2 regions of the Chitinophaga sp. 05T412 genome follow, and region 1 is predicted to be linked to the other one. Evidence: riboswitches for the same ligand, from Rfam matches in the RefSeq annotation. Region 1 holds a riboswitch; the other holds the start of a gene.
What was found. Region 1 has a riboswitch for S-adenosylmethionine ahead of AC1DFM_RS00405 (trans-sulfuration enzyme family protein). Riboswitches for the same ligand answer to the same signal wherever they lie in the genome.
Positions count from the first base shown of each region.

Region 2: it holds a riboswitch for S-adenosylmethionine, as region 1 does, so the genes downstream of both, AC1DFM_RS11000 (trans-sulfuration enzyme family protein) here and AC1DFM_RS00405 (trans-sulfuration enzyme family protein) in region 1, are expected to answer to the same signal.

Region 1 covers NZ_JBFTLN010000001.1:99,231-108,886, forward strand. The annotation lists gene AC1DFM_RS00390 (hypothetical protein) at 1-502, opposite strand, end outside; gene AC1DFM_RS00395 (OsmC family protein) at 695-1,102, shown strand; gene AC1DFM_RS00400 (DUF2851 family protein) at 1,230-2,513, opposite strand; SAM riboswitch class I at 2,639-2,757, shown strand; gene AC1DFM_RS00405 (trans-sulfuration enzyme family protein) at 2,943-4,121, shown strand; gene AC1DFM_RS00410 (homoserine dehydrogenase) at 4,219-5,400, shown strand; gene AC1DFM_RS00415 (Maf family nucleotide pyrophosphatase) at 5,464-6,033, opposite strand; gene AC1DFM_RS00420 (geranylgeranylglycerol-phosphate geranylgeranyltransferase) at 6,036-6,977, opposite strand; gene AC1DFM_RS00425 (KdsC family phosphatase) at 6,992-7,513, opposite strand; gene AC1DFM_RS00430 (Rossmann-like and DUF2520 domain-containing protein) at 7,642-8,406, opposite strand; gene AC1DFM_RS00435 (glycosyltransferase family 10 domain-containing protein) at 8,637-9,605, shown strand.
Region 2 covers NZ_JBFTLN010000004.1:167,128-172,162, reverse strand. The annotation lists gene AC1DFM_RS11005 (dicarboxylate/amino acid:cation symporter) at 1-777, shown strand, start outside; gene AC1DFM_RS11000 (trans-sulfuration enzyme family protein) at 734-1,906, opposite strand; SAM riboswitch class I at 2,057-2,173, opposite strand; gene AC1DFM_RS10995 (YdcF family protein) at 2,300-3,547, opposite strand; gene AC1DFM_RS10990 (ATP-binding response regulator) at 3,916-5,035, shown strand, end outside.

The sequences.
Region 1 (9,656 bases):
TTATCTCCTCACTTCCTCCATTCACCTGCATATTCAGGTAATAAGGCTTCAATAATCCCACAGACAAGCCACCATAGTAGATCAAGTCCACTTCTACCCCGTTTTTATTGGCTTTTCCACCCAACATATAGCGCTGACCTACGCCCAGCTTAGCCTGGTAAAAGTTATTCTGTTTTCCGTATATAAAAGGACGCTGTGTAAAGTAAGCACTGCTTTTCTTCACTTCCTTATTACTCTTCTTCTCCGAAAAGTCAAACTGGAAATAAGTGACTTTCTTCCTGCTTTTCCGATAACCCAGTTCCACGAAGCCTGTCCAGCCATCGGTATTAAGTCTGCCACCTACCGAAAAATCACGCTGAAAAACATTCTCCCCCTCTTCCTGCTCCCGAAAAACAGAAATCCTTTTCAGCTTACGCTGTTCCTTATCGCTTTTCTTGCTTTTTTGCGTGGAAGTGTTATTGGTATTGGATTGCGCAAATAAGCCGCCGGATATTATTGCCAAAAACAGGATTAAGTATATTTTTTTCACAGTGGGCTATTATTATAATAAGTAAACGCTTGAACCAAGGTATTGTTATGTATATATTACAAACGTAGCTAATTTTTTTTTAGTTTAACAGCACCTCCGCTTTCCATATTGCTCATATCCTGAAAATACTATTAATTTTACCTCCAGATCATAAAAAGAATCAATATGCAAACAGCATCTATCATTTATAACGGGGAGTTACGCACCACAGCTACCCATCTCCGCTCCGGCACTGTGATTGAAACAGACGCACCAGTAGATAATAAAGGTAAAGGAGAAAGATTTTCTCCTACTGACCTGGTAGCCACCGCGCTGGGCTCCTGTATGCTTTCCATTATGGGCATCAAAGCCATGGAAAACAACTGGGCTATTGAAGGTACCAAAGTAAGTGTACTGAAAACCATGGGCACAGAACCCCGCCGTATTACCGGTGTAACTATCGTATTCGATTTTCCTGCCGGTCATAACCTGGGCGAAAAAGAAAGAACTATACTCGAAAGAGCGGCACATACCTGTCCAGTGGCAGAAAGCGTACATCCGGATATGGTGCAGGATGTTACTTTTAACTGGTAATACGGGGGCAGAAAGCAAAAAGCAGAAAGCAAAAAGCTATTGTAGCGAGTGACCATTGCGGATATTACTACGCTTTAATCATTCGCTACAATAGCTTTTTGCTTTCTGCTTTCCGCTTTCTGCTCTTCTAAACCCCACCTATAATTTTTATCCCCACAGCGCAATGCAGGCACCGCTTCTCATCGCAGTAGTACTGCTTCAACTGCAATAATGCCTGCGACTCCATCGCACTTTCCTGTGTTACGCCCAACTGTTCCCATGCTGCGGTGATCCGGTTTCTTTCCGGTGGCAGCTGCTCTAAAAAATGCAAGGCCTTTTCCTGGTAATATTTCAGCTGCTTTTGCTGTCCATACAGGAACAGCAACGGCAGTACGGTATTAATCAGAATACCGTGAACCGCCTGTTTTCCTGGTAGCTGGGTGTGCCCTACGACCTGTCCAAACCGGTAATGGCTACGCCAATACGCCGACGGCTGTACGAAAAATAACCGCTCCAGCTCCGTTATATCATTCGCATCCAGTATCCTGGAAAACAGGCGGGGACTATGTTGCAGCAAAGCCGAAAAAGTAGCCAGCCGCATGGTGGGGAACGCCGCCGGCCGCATCCGCAACCAGTTCCAGTGATGCGCAGCAATAGGACAAAGCCCATACTTATGCTGCAGATGTACATATATGGCCTGTAGCTGCGCCATATATTCATCTGCCGGCGGTTGGCTCAACATGCCCGCCTGCCCAAACAGCAGCGCCTCCAGCTGCAGGCGTTCCTGCCGGTATCGCATCAGCAGGGTGTAAGAGAGCGACTGGGCTACTTCCAGCATGGGCAGGGCATTTACCGGCATCCCATAACTCTGCGCCACCGCCCAATAACACACCTCTTCCCAATTGGATTGGCTGCTTTGCAGCCAGGCCCGCAACACCCCCAACTTGCGCTCCCAGCGTTCGGCCAACAGCCTTTCCTTCCAGCTTAACCACGTGAGCGGCGGAACAGCGGCCACATAAGCCGCACAGGGAACAAAGGGCGACAACTGCCGCAGCTGCTCATAGCGCTCCAACAACAGTTTGGGAATATGCTGCTGCAATTCCAGACAGGGTACACCCGGAATACGATCAGCCGGCATGTCATGTACAAATACCACATGCAGGATCACCCGCCCGTATTGTGGATTGTGCTGATGCTTATGCCGGAACCAGTCGGAAGTACGCAGGTGCAGCTCTACCTGCCCTACCCATAAAGTGGCGCCAATCCTGATTTTTGCAGCAGAAAAATCAGGGCCGCCATGATGATTATGTAGTCCGGGATATAAAATCTGTACCGGTTCTCCACCGGTAGTGGCCAGGTGATCCTGCTTAAACAGCCGGAAGGCCCAGATGTACTGGAATAGCTCTTCTGAGAGCAACGGGTTAACAAACATAAAGATACGGTTGGTATAAAATAGTATCAGCTAAAGGTAATAAAACATCGTTTAATAAATAAATTCAAACTTCCATTTGGAAATCTCATCAAAGTCACATTACCTTTGCGCCAGTTCTTACACATCACTTATCCAGAAAGGCGGAGGGACTTGGCCCTGCGATGCCTTAGCAACCTTTCCTGATTTTATGATCAGGAAAAAGGTGCTAATTCCTGCCCATGCGCAAGCGTGGGAAAGATAAGTTGGCAGAGATAATACTTCACAGATATATATAACTTTCTAAGAAAGCTCTTCCAACACACGGAAGAGCTTTTTTTATGCCCACTCCGCCCCCTTTTCATGGATTTGTTGTTGTTTAAGTTGATCTTTAATGATAAAGTTGCAGCAGATTATTGTGCACATTGAACATCATTAAAAATAATTTATAACATGAAAACAGCTACACAACTGATTCATAGCATTCCGGTAGACGAACTGACAGGCGCCATTTCTGTGCCTATCTATCAAACATCCACCTTTGTGCAGGAATCACCGGGCATCAATAAAGGCTTTGAATTTTCGCGGGCAAATAACCCCACGAGAAAAGTGCTGGAAGACCTCATCTGCAACCTGGAAGAAGGATTTGCCGGATTTGCGTTCGCCAGTGGCATGTCGGCCATTGATGCGGTACTGAAGCTGTTAAAGACCGGCGATGAAATCATGGCGGTAGAAGATACCTACGGTGGCATCTTCCAAATCTTTAACCACATGTTTGAACGCTTCGGTATCAAAGTTAATTTCGTAGATACCAGCAACATCGACAAAGTATTGGCGGCTATTACCCCCAACACCAAAATCATCTGGCTGGAATCCCCTACCAATCCAACATTGCGCATTTCTGATATCAAATCTATCAGCAAAATTGCCAAACAACATAACATCTTGCTGGTAGTAGATAATACTTTCAGCACCCCACTATTACAACAACCTATCACCCTCGGCGCGGATATCGTTATCCACAGCGCTTCCAAATATCTTTCCGGACATAGCGATGTAATTGCCGGACTGGTGGTGGTGAACAGCAAAGTACTGGCAGACCAGATCCGCTATAACCAAAATATTTCCGGTAGTATACTCAGTCCTTTTGAAGCATGGCTGACTATCCGCGGGGTGGAAACATTGTACCTGCGACTGGAAAAACAATGCAGCAATGCCAATGCTATCGCTAACTGGCTGGCCGCACATCCTGCTGTGGATAAAGTGTTTTATCCCGGACTGGCTACGCATAAAAATCATCATATCGCCCGTAAACAACAGAAAAATTACGGCGCACTGGTAAGCTTTTCCCTGAAAAGCGACAATATCAAAAATGCCATCCGCATCGTGAACGCTACCAAGTTATTTAAACTGGCAGAAAGTTTCGGCGGCGTGAAAAGCATGCTGGCCCATCCGGCTACCATGACGCATCGTAACATACCGGAAGAATTCCGGAAAAGAACAGGGCTGCAGGATTCCTGTATCCGTTTATCAGTAGGTATTGAAGATGCCGACGACCTGATTAACGACCTGAAACAAGCGCTGGATAAGCTAAACCATCCGGCTGGCAAGCAAATTACTGTTTTACAATAAAGCCCTTAGTGATTAACCACCACTTTGACTGTACAGAACCTGATCATCTCTGCATCGTTAAAGACTAATTGCTGAAGGCTGCAAGCTCAAAAAATGTATGGAAAATAAGATCATCAATTTAGGTATTTTCGGTTTCGGCGTCGTAGGACAAGGACTCTATGAAGTGTTGAACAGAACAAAAGGTATTAATGCACGGATTAAAAAAATCTGTATTAAAGACCCTAATAAGTCAAGACCTATCGATAGCAGCTACTTTACTACCGATAAAAATGAAATTCTGGAAGATCCTACCATTGACGTGGTAGTAGAACTGATCAATGAAACCGAAGCAGCCTTTGAAATTGTGAGCACCGCCCTGCGTAACGGCAAAGCGGTAGTAAGCGCCAGCAAAAGAATGATCGCGGAAAATTTGCCAGCCCTGTATCAACTGCAGGCTGAAAACAAAGTACCGTTCCTGTATGAAGCGTCCAGCTGCGCCAGTATTCCTATTATCCGCAACCTGGAAGAATATTATGATAACGACCTGCTCAATGCTGTAGAAGGTATCTGTAACGGCTCTACGAACTATATTCTCACCAAAATATTTGAAGAAAACCTCAGCTTCGAAACCGCCCTGCAACAAGCGCAGGACCTGGGTTTTGCCGAAACAGACCCTACCCTCGACATCGAAGGATACGATCCGAAATTTAAAATCGTGATCCTCCTCCTCCATGCCTTCGGTACTTTCGTGAAACCCGAAGAAGTATTCAACTTCGGTATTCATCACCTGAATGATTTTGACATCCAGTTCGCCAAACAGCGCAACTGTACCATCAAACTCATTGCACAATGCCGTCGTCAGAACGGACACGTATTCTCTTACGTACTGCCGCACCTGATCAAGGAACATAACCTGCTCTACGATGTATACAATGAATACAATGGTATTCTGCTGGAAAGTGCTTTCACCGACAAACAATTCTTTGTAGGTAAAGGTGCTGGTGGTACCGCTACCGGTAGCGCCGTACTGTCCGATATTTCCGCGTTGTTATACAACTATCGCTACGAGTACAAAAAGATTAAACAAAACAATCAGCCCAGCTTTACCAATGATGTAAATCTAAAGGTATACCTGCGCTATAAAACACCCGACCAGGTAGATCTGGCAGAGTTCTTCAATATCTCTGAAAAATACGAATCCAGCGAATGGCGTTATGTGGTAGGTACCATTAACTTACAGAAGCTGAGAGAAGCTGGCTGGCTGAAAAATAAAGATGTTAATATTCTGGTATTAGAATAAAGAGATGTAAATAAGCAAAAACCAATCGTAAAAACGGCGCTGATCACAGCGCCGTTCTTATTATTAAAAGTTTTCCAGTTCTTCCACTACTTTACTCACCGGTAACCCCATTACATTGTAGAAACAGCCATTAATGCTGTCGATCCCCACTGCGCCGATCCATTCCTGTATCGCATAAGCACCGGCTTTATCGAATGGTTTGTAATGATCCACGTAATAAGTCAGCTGCTCCACATTCAGCGGTTTAAAATGTACCGACGTAATTTTGGAAAAAGCCACTTCTTTTGCGCCCTGTTGTATAATAACGCCCGTGACTACACGGTGTTCACGGCCACTGAGACGGCCAAGAATATCAATGGCATCCTGCCGGTCTTTCGGCTTGCCAATAATGTCATCATCCAGCACCACTACCGTATCTGCAGCAATAATAATATCGTTGGGAGCACAAAGGTCACGCACAGCGGCCGCTTTCTGCCGGGCTATATGCACCGGAATATCAGGTATCGCCAGTTCCGGAGGAAAGGTTTCAGCGGTTTCCACTACTTTCACTTCGAAAGGAATGCCGGCCTGCTCCAACAACTGCTTTCTACGGGGCGACTGTGAGGCCAGAATAACAGGTTTTCCTTTATACATCTCTATAAATAAATTTTAAAAAATATCATGGACAAAATGCCGGTCAGCATCACTACTTTCACGAGCGTACTCACTTTATGATAGTGCTCCGGCAGATGTGCTTTTTTCAGCTGTAAATAAATATATCCACAAGGTAGCTGCACAAACAACAACAGATAAACAACGGCTGCATACCAATCTAATATCCACACCCTTATTTCCACGGCCAGGATAATCACCACCAGTGCCAGCAACAATACATTACAAAAGCGTTTGGCGGCCAACACACCCCAGGCGATAGGCAGGGTGCGGCAACCATCTTTGCTGTCGCCCATCATATCTTCCAGATCTTTCACCACTTCTCTGACCATAGAAATCAAAAACGCAAACAACGCATATACGCCGATAATCTGTATCAGCTTGCGGCCGGTAGCAGACATAATCGCTTCAAAGCTATGGTAGATCTGTTTCTCATAAAATCCTACCACTACTACGGCGAGTGCCGTCAGCAGCGAAATAACCACATTACCGATTAAGACCTGCCGTTTAAAAGAAGTGGAATAAAACCAGAGTAGCAGGGAACAAATCACCTGCGTAAAACCCAGATAGAACTGTCCTGTTTTAAAAGCGACCATAAAGCCCAGGGATACGCCGGCCATATTCAGCAGGGTATGCCAGGCCATGGCCCAACGCCGGCTGATAATTTTGTCCAGCACCATTTTATCCGGCTTATTGACGATGTCAATATTGATGTCGAAATAGTCGTTGATAATATAACCGGCAGCCGCCACCAGGATGGTAGACAAACTCAGTAATACAAATTGAGGAACAGGGAGCGACGGCTCTTCGCCAGAGCTGCGCAACACGGGTTCCACTACGCAGTATTGCAGTAAAAACTGGGTAAGGCCAATATATATCAGGTTTGGGTACCTGATCAATTTAAAAAATGCAGCCCAGAGCTTCATAGTTTTCTCTTTTATTATTTCGATGCAATACCTTCATCCATTAGCCAATGTCCATTCAGTTTCAGCACTTTTTCCATTACTTCCCTTACGCAGCCGTGGCCTCCGGGCAAAGGGGATATATATTTTGAAATACTTTTAATTTCCTGGGCAGCATCTGCAGGGCAAGTCGGTAATCCCACCAATTGCATCGGCTGATAATCGGGTATATCATCTCCCATATAAAGTAGTTCATCCCAGCGCAGGTCATTTTCAAATACATAATCCTGCAGCTTTTCCTGCTTATCATGTATGCCGGTATAAATATCCTTAATGCCTAGTCCCTGTAGCCTGCTTACTACGCTTTCTGATTTTCCTCCGGAGATGATAACCACCCGGTAGCCTTTTTTCACGGCCAATTGCAGTGCGTAGCCATCTTTGATATTCATTCTGCGCGACATCTCTCCACCCGGCAACAATTGCAGGGTACCATCAGTAAGTACACCGTCTACATCCAGCACAAATGTGGTGATAGATTTAAATAAAGCCAATACGTTCATGGGGCCAAAAGTAAAGAATTACGAATTAGGAATTACGAATTACGAATTTGCAGGTAGATATAAGCGAAAAATACCCACGTTTACTCTCTCCCCACAAATCCGTAATTCGTAATTCCTAATTCGTAATTCTATTTATTATGGAACTGATAAATAGCATCAGACATCACCTGGTATACCAGCTGCAAATATTCGTTTCCTGCCAGCAAATCGCGGTGCAGGCTCATTGTATTTTCATCCTGGCGCAGTGCCGGCCCGGTTTGCACTGCTTCCGGCGGAAATTTCTCCAGCCGGTCAAAAGTTTCCTTTATAATCGGCTGCAACAAGGTGAAATCCAGCTGTTCTTTTTCACAATAGGCTTTCGCCTGGGCAATCAGATGGTTGGTGAAATTATTACAAAGCACCGCGGTGAGATGATACTTCAGCCGCTGGGCAGAGGTAGTAACAGTTACACTTCCGGAAATACTCTGCGCCAAAGCCTGCAGTCGCCGCAACACGTCATCATTACTGGCTTCCAGCATTACCGGGATCGGGGGATAACTTTTAATTTCTTTGCGGATAGACTGTAACGGATATACGACACCGGTATTCGACGAAATCCTGGAGATGGCATCCAGTGATACCGCACCTGCGGTATGCGCCACAAAACGCTTTCCAAGACGCAACTGGTCATTCAATTCAGCAATAGCACTATCACTTACCGCCAACAGATAAATATCTGCCTCCATATTAATATCCTGCAAATCGTCGGTATAAGCCGCATTCAGCATTTCGCCCAATTCCTGCGCATGTGCCTTTTGCCGGCTCACTACCTGCTTTACCTGGTGACCATGAATCTTTAAAAGATGTCCGAAACAATGTGCCACATTGCCCGTACCCACAATGACTATATCCATTATATTTTTTTTAAAATAATAAAACGCCGGGAATGAGCCAGCCTGCATCATTCATTCTTTCTAATATACGCGATTTAGTGCGTCAACGTTCTTTCCTTGTTGAATAACCGGTATACATATGTAATTAATCATTTAATATTGTAAAATTTTTTAAGCATAAAAAGACTATAGCTACCAGCTAAATAACACCCGACTGGTGCCACTGTAGCAATATAAAATACGTCCCTGCAATGCAATTTTTTGAAAAACTCCTTGCCCGGCTTGCATCCTCAGGTCCGGCATACCAATACCAATCACTTCATTCCGGTATTGAAATACTCAACTTCTGGCCCGGTCAGGCGCCGGAAGATCTCTGGTTACATCGTTTTTTTCAAAACAGGCTGCAGGATGTTGATTTATCTGACCAACGGCTTACTATTGCTTCGCTCTTTGGTCCCCGGAATCATATCCGGCAAAGTCCCGGCAAAACGAAAATCTTTTTTAGCGGGGAAAACCTGGACCGGTTTCCCAAATATAAAGACTATTGCATAGATGAAGTGGACCTGGCAATGGGGTTTGACTACTTACAACATCCCAAATACCTCCGGCTACCACTATGGCTGCTTTATTTATTGGACCCCGTTCCAATGCGGCAGGCGGATATTCAAAAAAGGCTCGATAACATCATGGCTAAAATCCGGGCCAATTATAAAGCAGATAAAAGATTCTGCTCGCTGATCTCCAGCCACGATAAAAACGGGATACGTTCCCGCTTACTGGATGCTGTCAGCACCATTGAAAAAGTAGACAGTGCTGGTAAGTTCCGAAATAACACTAATCTCCTGAAAGAGCAGTATCAGGATGACAAGCCTGTTTTCCTGGCAGCCTACCGGTTTAATATCTGCCCTGAAAATACCAATAAAGCAGGCTATGTAACCGAAAAGCTATTTGAGGTGATCCTGGCCGGAGCAGTCCCCATTTACTGGGGTAGCAACAACCGCCCTGAACCCGAGGTGCTGAACCAGGATGCTATATTGTATTATAATGGTCGCCGGAAAATAAACACCTTATTAAAAGAGATCTCCGACCTTCATCATAACGAGCATGCTTATAGGGAATTTTCGCTGCAGGACCGGTTTGCTCCCCATGCGGCAGAATATATTGCAGAAACACTGAATACCCTGGAGCAATCTGTCCGGAAATTGATAGCCACCAAATAGGGTACTATGTAATGTGCTTTTTTTCAGAATGGCTATATTAATAGTTTTGTT
Region 2 (5,035 bases), on a different contig from region 1:
ATTTTTTCCGGGCTCATCGGATTTGCGGCCATGCGTGTAGGCGAGGCTGGTAAAGCCTTCCGGCAATTTTTGCATTCCGGCAATGAAGTGATGAAGGAAGTACTGGGCGTGATTATGAAAATAGGCCCGGTGGGATTGGGTGCTTATTTCGCTTACCAGGTGGGCACCGTAGGGCCACAGCTGTTTGGCACCTACGCGCAGTCGCTGGGCATTTATTATGGCTTCGGTATTGTTTATTTCATTTTCGGTTTCACGTTTTATGCGTTTATCGCCGGGGGACTTCCGGGCATTAAAATCTTCTGGAAAAATAATATCATTCCTACGCTCACCGCTGTGGGCACAGGCAGCAGTATCGCCACTATACCCGCTAATCTGGAAGCGGTGAGCAAAATGGGGGTACCGGCAGATATTGGTAATGTGGTGGTACCGCTGGGCGCCACCCTGCATAAAGATGGCTCCAGCATTTCCTCTATTATAAAAATGGCGGTGGTATTCAGTATGTTTGGCAGAAGCTTCGACAGCGTTACTGTAGTAGCCATGGCCATGGGCGTTACCGTTATTGCCAGTATTGTGGAAGGCGGTATTCCCAATGGCGGCTACATCGGCGAACTGCTGGTGATGAGCATCTATGGCTTCCCCGTGGAAGCATTGCCGCCGCTGATGATCATTGGCACGCTGGTAGATCCGTTGGCCACTATCCTGAATGCTACGGGCGACAATGTTGCCGCCATGCTTACAACACGCTTTCTGCGTGGACGCTCGCCGGCAGCTTCGTAAAGGCCTGCTCCAGATCAGCCAGGAGGTCGGCGGTTTCTTCGAGGCCTACCGAGAGGCGGATCAGGCTATCACTTACCCCTGCGGCTCTTCTCTTTTCAGCGGGGATAGATTTATGTGTCATGGCTGCCGGATGACATAACAAACTCTTGATCCCTCCCAGGCTTTCTGCCAGTTTGAAATATTGGGTAGACGTTACAAAAGCAGTAGCTGCTTCGGTGCTATCATTCTTCAATGTAAAAGAAATGATGCCGCCAAATCCTTTGCTCTGGCGCTTTGCCAGCTCATGACCTTTATGGGATGGCAGACCGGGATAGTATACTTTATCTACCGCCGGATGGTTTTCCAGGTATTCCGCCAACGCCTGTGCGTTGATTCCATGCTGTTTAATACGCAGGTGCAACGTTTCAATACCGCGTATCAGTAAGAAACTATCGAAGGGCCCGAGGATGGCGCCAGTGGCGTTTTGATAGAATTTAATTTCTTCTGCCAGCGGTATTGTTTTAGCAATCACTACACCGGCAATGAGGTCACTATGTCCGCCGAGATATTTGGTGGCGCTGTGTACCACCAGGTCTGCGCCCAGCTCCAGGGGCTTTTGCAGAATAGGAGATGCAAAGGTATTATCCACGCAAAACAAAATGTTATGCGCTTTGGCAATACGGCCAATGGCAGCAATATCGGAGATCTTAAGCGTAGGATTGGTAGGCGTTTCCAGCCATATTAAACGGGTAGCGGGTGTGATGGCATTGAATACCGCCTGTGTATCGGAGGTATCTACATAGGTCACGCGAATGCCAAACTTCTCATATACTTTATGAAAGAGCCGGAAAGCGCCGCCATAGATATCATCCACGGCAACGATTTCGTCACCGGATTTCAAGAGTTTAATCACGGCATCAATCGCTGCCAATCCACTACCAAAGAGGGATGCCGCGGCTCCGCCTTCCAGTTGTGCGATAATTTTTTCTGCCGTTTCGCGGGTGGGGTTATTGGAACGCGCATAGTCGTATCCTTTATTTACACCGGGTGCGTCCTGCACGAAAGTAGACGTTTGATAAATAGGTACTGCAATAGCGCCAGTACGGGGATCTACGGGAATTGAATGGATTAATTCAGTAATTGTGCTCATCTGTTTTTGATTTTTAGTTTGATGAAAATTGATTAAACAGGTCCGTTAAATGAGCATATCGGGGAAGGTAGGGGCATAAAAAAACTCACCTGTAGCCAGATGAGTTTGATCATTATATAGATATAATAATGTATTGCAAAACTTGTATCTGACTTATCTTTCCCAGCTAAACGCCAGGATGGATGCAGCACCTTTCTCCCCGCTAACAGCGGGGGATGGTTGCTAAGGTATCGTTGGGCCATTTCCCTCCTCCTTTCTTGATAAGCTATCTAAAGAACTGGTGCAAAGATAATACAGAAAAACAAACCACCAAATTTATTTTCCTACAAAATCAGTAGACTTCTGTTTTTTTATTTTTTTATGAGAGATGAATACCTCCGGGAAGCCGCTGTATCAAGGATCTAATGGATCGAGGGGATTGGCCTGCAGGGAGCGAAGGTCTGGTAAGAACGACAAAAAGTAAAGATCCGCTTGTTGGATATCTGCCGCAGGCAAATATCCCAGCTCTGTAGTACAACGCTGTTTAAACACTGGGCTGTTGACATATACCAGGTGCATGGCATCAGACACACACAACATCCGTTTGTTAACGGGGATGCCACTTCTCCAGGCAATGCGGACGGCGTTGCGTACATTGGTGGTGGTGTGTCTGGCATAAGGGTCCACCATTACAGCATTAGCGGGGATTTTCAGTTCGTTGACCAGGTACTTTTTCATCTCCACTCCTTCTGAATACGAGGTACCTACTGGTCTTACATGACCGCCGGATACAATGATAAACGGCGCCATACCTTTATTAAATAACTCTGCGCCGGCGCGGCAACGGCCTTTACCAGCATCGCTCAGGGCTTCTTTACCGGAGGGGCTGGCGCCGAGTATCAGCATGGCGGAATAGGTATATTTTGTCCAATCGGTTTTCTTTATTTGCGGATATACTTCACCGTTAGTGGCCGACATAGGCTCATAGCGTCCCGCTTCATCCCGGTGATTGAGTTCCAGCAGGTCCAGTGCCAGCGCTAAGGAAGGCTGGAAGAACAAATCAGCGGATTTACTTTGCTTTCCGATCCGGGTAATACTGCGTTGCACGGCGGTTTTATAGGAAGGCGACAGCACATAAAACCGGCCAGAGTCAATCATGGCGTAGCGCATGCCAGTGCCATTCGTATAGGCGTTAATGATATAGTTGATTCCATCGGCTGCATCTTTCCAGGCAGCGGAAAGCAGCCCCGCGTCGCTTTCTCCGGCGTGCAGTTCAAACAGTCCGCTGGCGCGCATTTCCTGTGTCAAACGGGCAAATGGCGCCGGATGTTGTTGCATTAAACGGGTAAGGGCGTCAGTAGTTTGCTGTATGGTGGCAGCTGAAAACAACAGCGTAGCCGGGCTTTCTGCTTTACTCACGGGATGGGTTATACGTTGTTTGTATGTTTCCCCCAGGGCTTTCAGGGCGCTGTCGTTATTCAGCAACAAAGGCAAGTCGGGTAATTTTTCCAACAGGGTAAACAGGTAAAAATTCCGGTCCTGCAACACATTAGGCCCGGTTATAAATTTATACTGCGGGTCCGGGTAGACTGATTGACTGTAAACAAATGATGATAATGTAAGGAACAGCAAACAGGTAAGACAACTTTTCAGATACTGCATCAGGGAAAAATTATATCACAACAATACTAAAAAAATATTAAGGGTTGTTGTTCCACTAAAAGTTATCACATATAAGAGGAATAGAGGGGTAATGGCGGCATACCCATCTTTCAATAAATAAAAAAATATAATGTATAAATTAACACAATACATATTTAATTCAGAAGTGTACAAATACCTATATCATTGATTTACATTGATTATCCATTAGTTATGGCCAATTAATTCATTTATTTTCGTGGGCGGTCCAACGGAACCTAAAGCCAACACCCAATTTTAAAATCACGATGTATAAGACCCACGAGAAAAAAACCTTTGTACGCTATACAGTGCTAACGATAATGGTTTTGGTATTGATGACATTCTTTATGATCATCTTTTTACGGAAACGGGAATCTCAGCAGTTAGGTATTGTTGTAAAAGACCTTGTTGCCACTAAAACAGATGCCGGTCATATTGACCAGGCCATGCAGCTGTTATATGCTGCTGATAACAATTTCCGTATCTATACACTTACGTACGACAAACATTATCTGAATACTTATGCGGGCCAGCTGAAGTTGATCGCCGCGCATCTGGACAGTGCGGTCGACTCCAAACAGGGAGAGCGGCAAATGGAAGCCCTCCTGGCGGATAAAGCCCGGAAATCACAGCTGTTCTTACAGACACGGCTATACGTAGATTCGTTATTGCAATTATCGCAGGTATGGGATACTACGGACAAGCCCTCCCCTGTACAGCAATTGAGCAGTATTCAGATCGCGCAACCAAAGCAACAGGCAGATACGGTAGTTACCACGGAAACCGCCCACAGCAAAGGCCGTAAAAAGTTGTTTGGCCGTCTTAAAGACGCTATCAGCAACAAGCCTAATATTCAGCAAACGAATAAGGAAGTCAGGATTGTACAGCATGATGCCCCTGCCAGTAATAAAGCATTTACCAGAGAGCAGCTGCAAAGAATACAGGATGCCTATACGAAGTTTATAAAAGAGGCTACCGAAAGCCATAATAACCTGAAGCAGAAAGAATATGCGCTGGTAGTGGCCAACGAGCGGTTGTTTACAGAATTGCTGCATCAGATGGCCGCACTAAAGCAACATATGCTGGATGAAACGGATAAAAGACGCCTGCAATTAGGACAAGATATTGACCATTCCCTGTATAAACTGGATAAACACAATTACTGGGAAATCCCATTGATCCTGTTAATGGCCGGTATTATTATTTATGGCCTGATTCGCCTGTACCGCTATGATCTGGCGCTGTTAAGAGCCAAGCAGGATGCAGAAAAATTTGCGCAGCAGAAAAGTGATTTTGCCGCAACTATCAGCCATGAACTGCGTACCCCGGTGCAGTCGATCCTGGGCTTTACCTATTTACTGGAACAGGATAGAACGCCGGAAACGGTGTCGGCTATACGTCATTCAGCAGATATGTTGTTACAGGTAGTGAATAACGTGCTGGACTATACGCGGATGGAGACAGCGG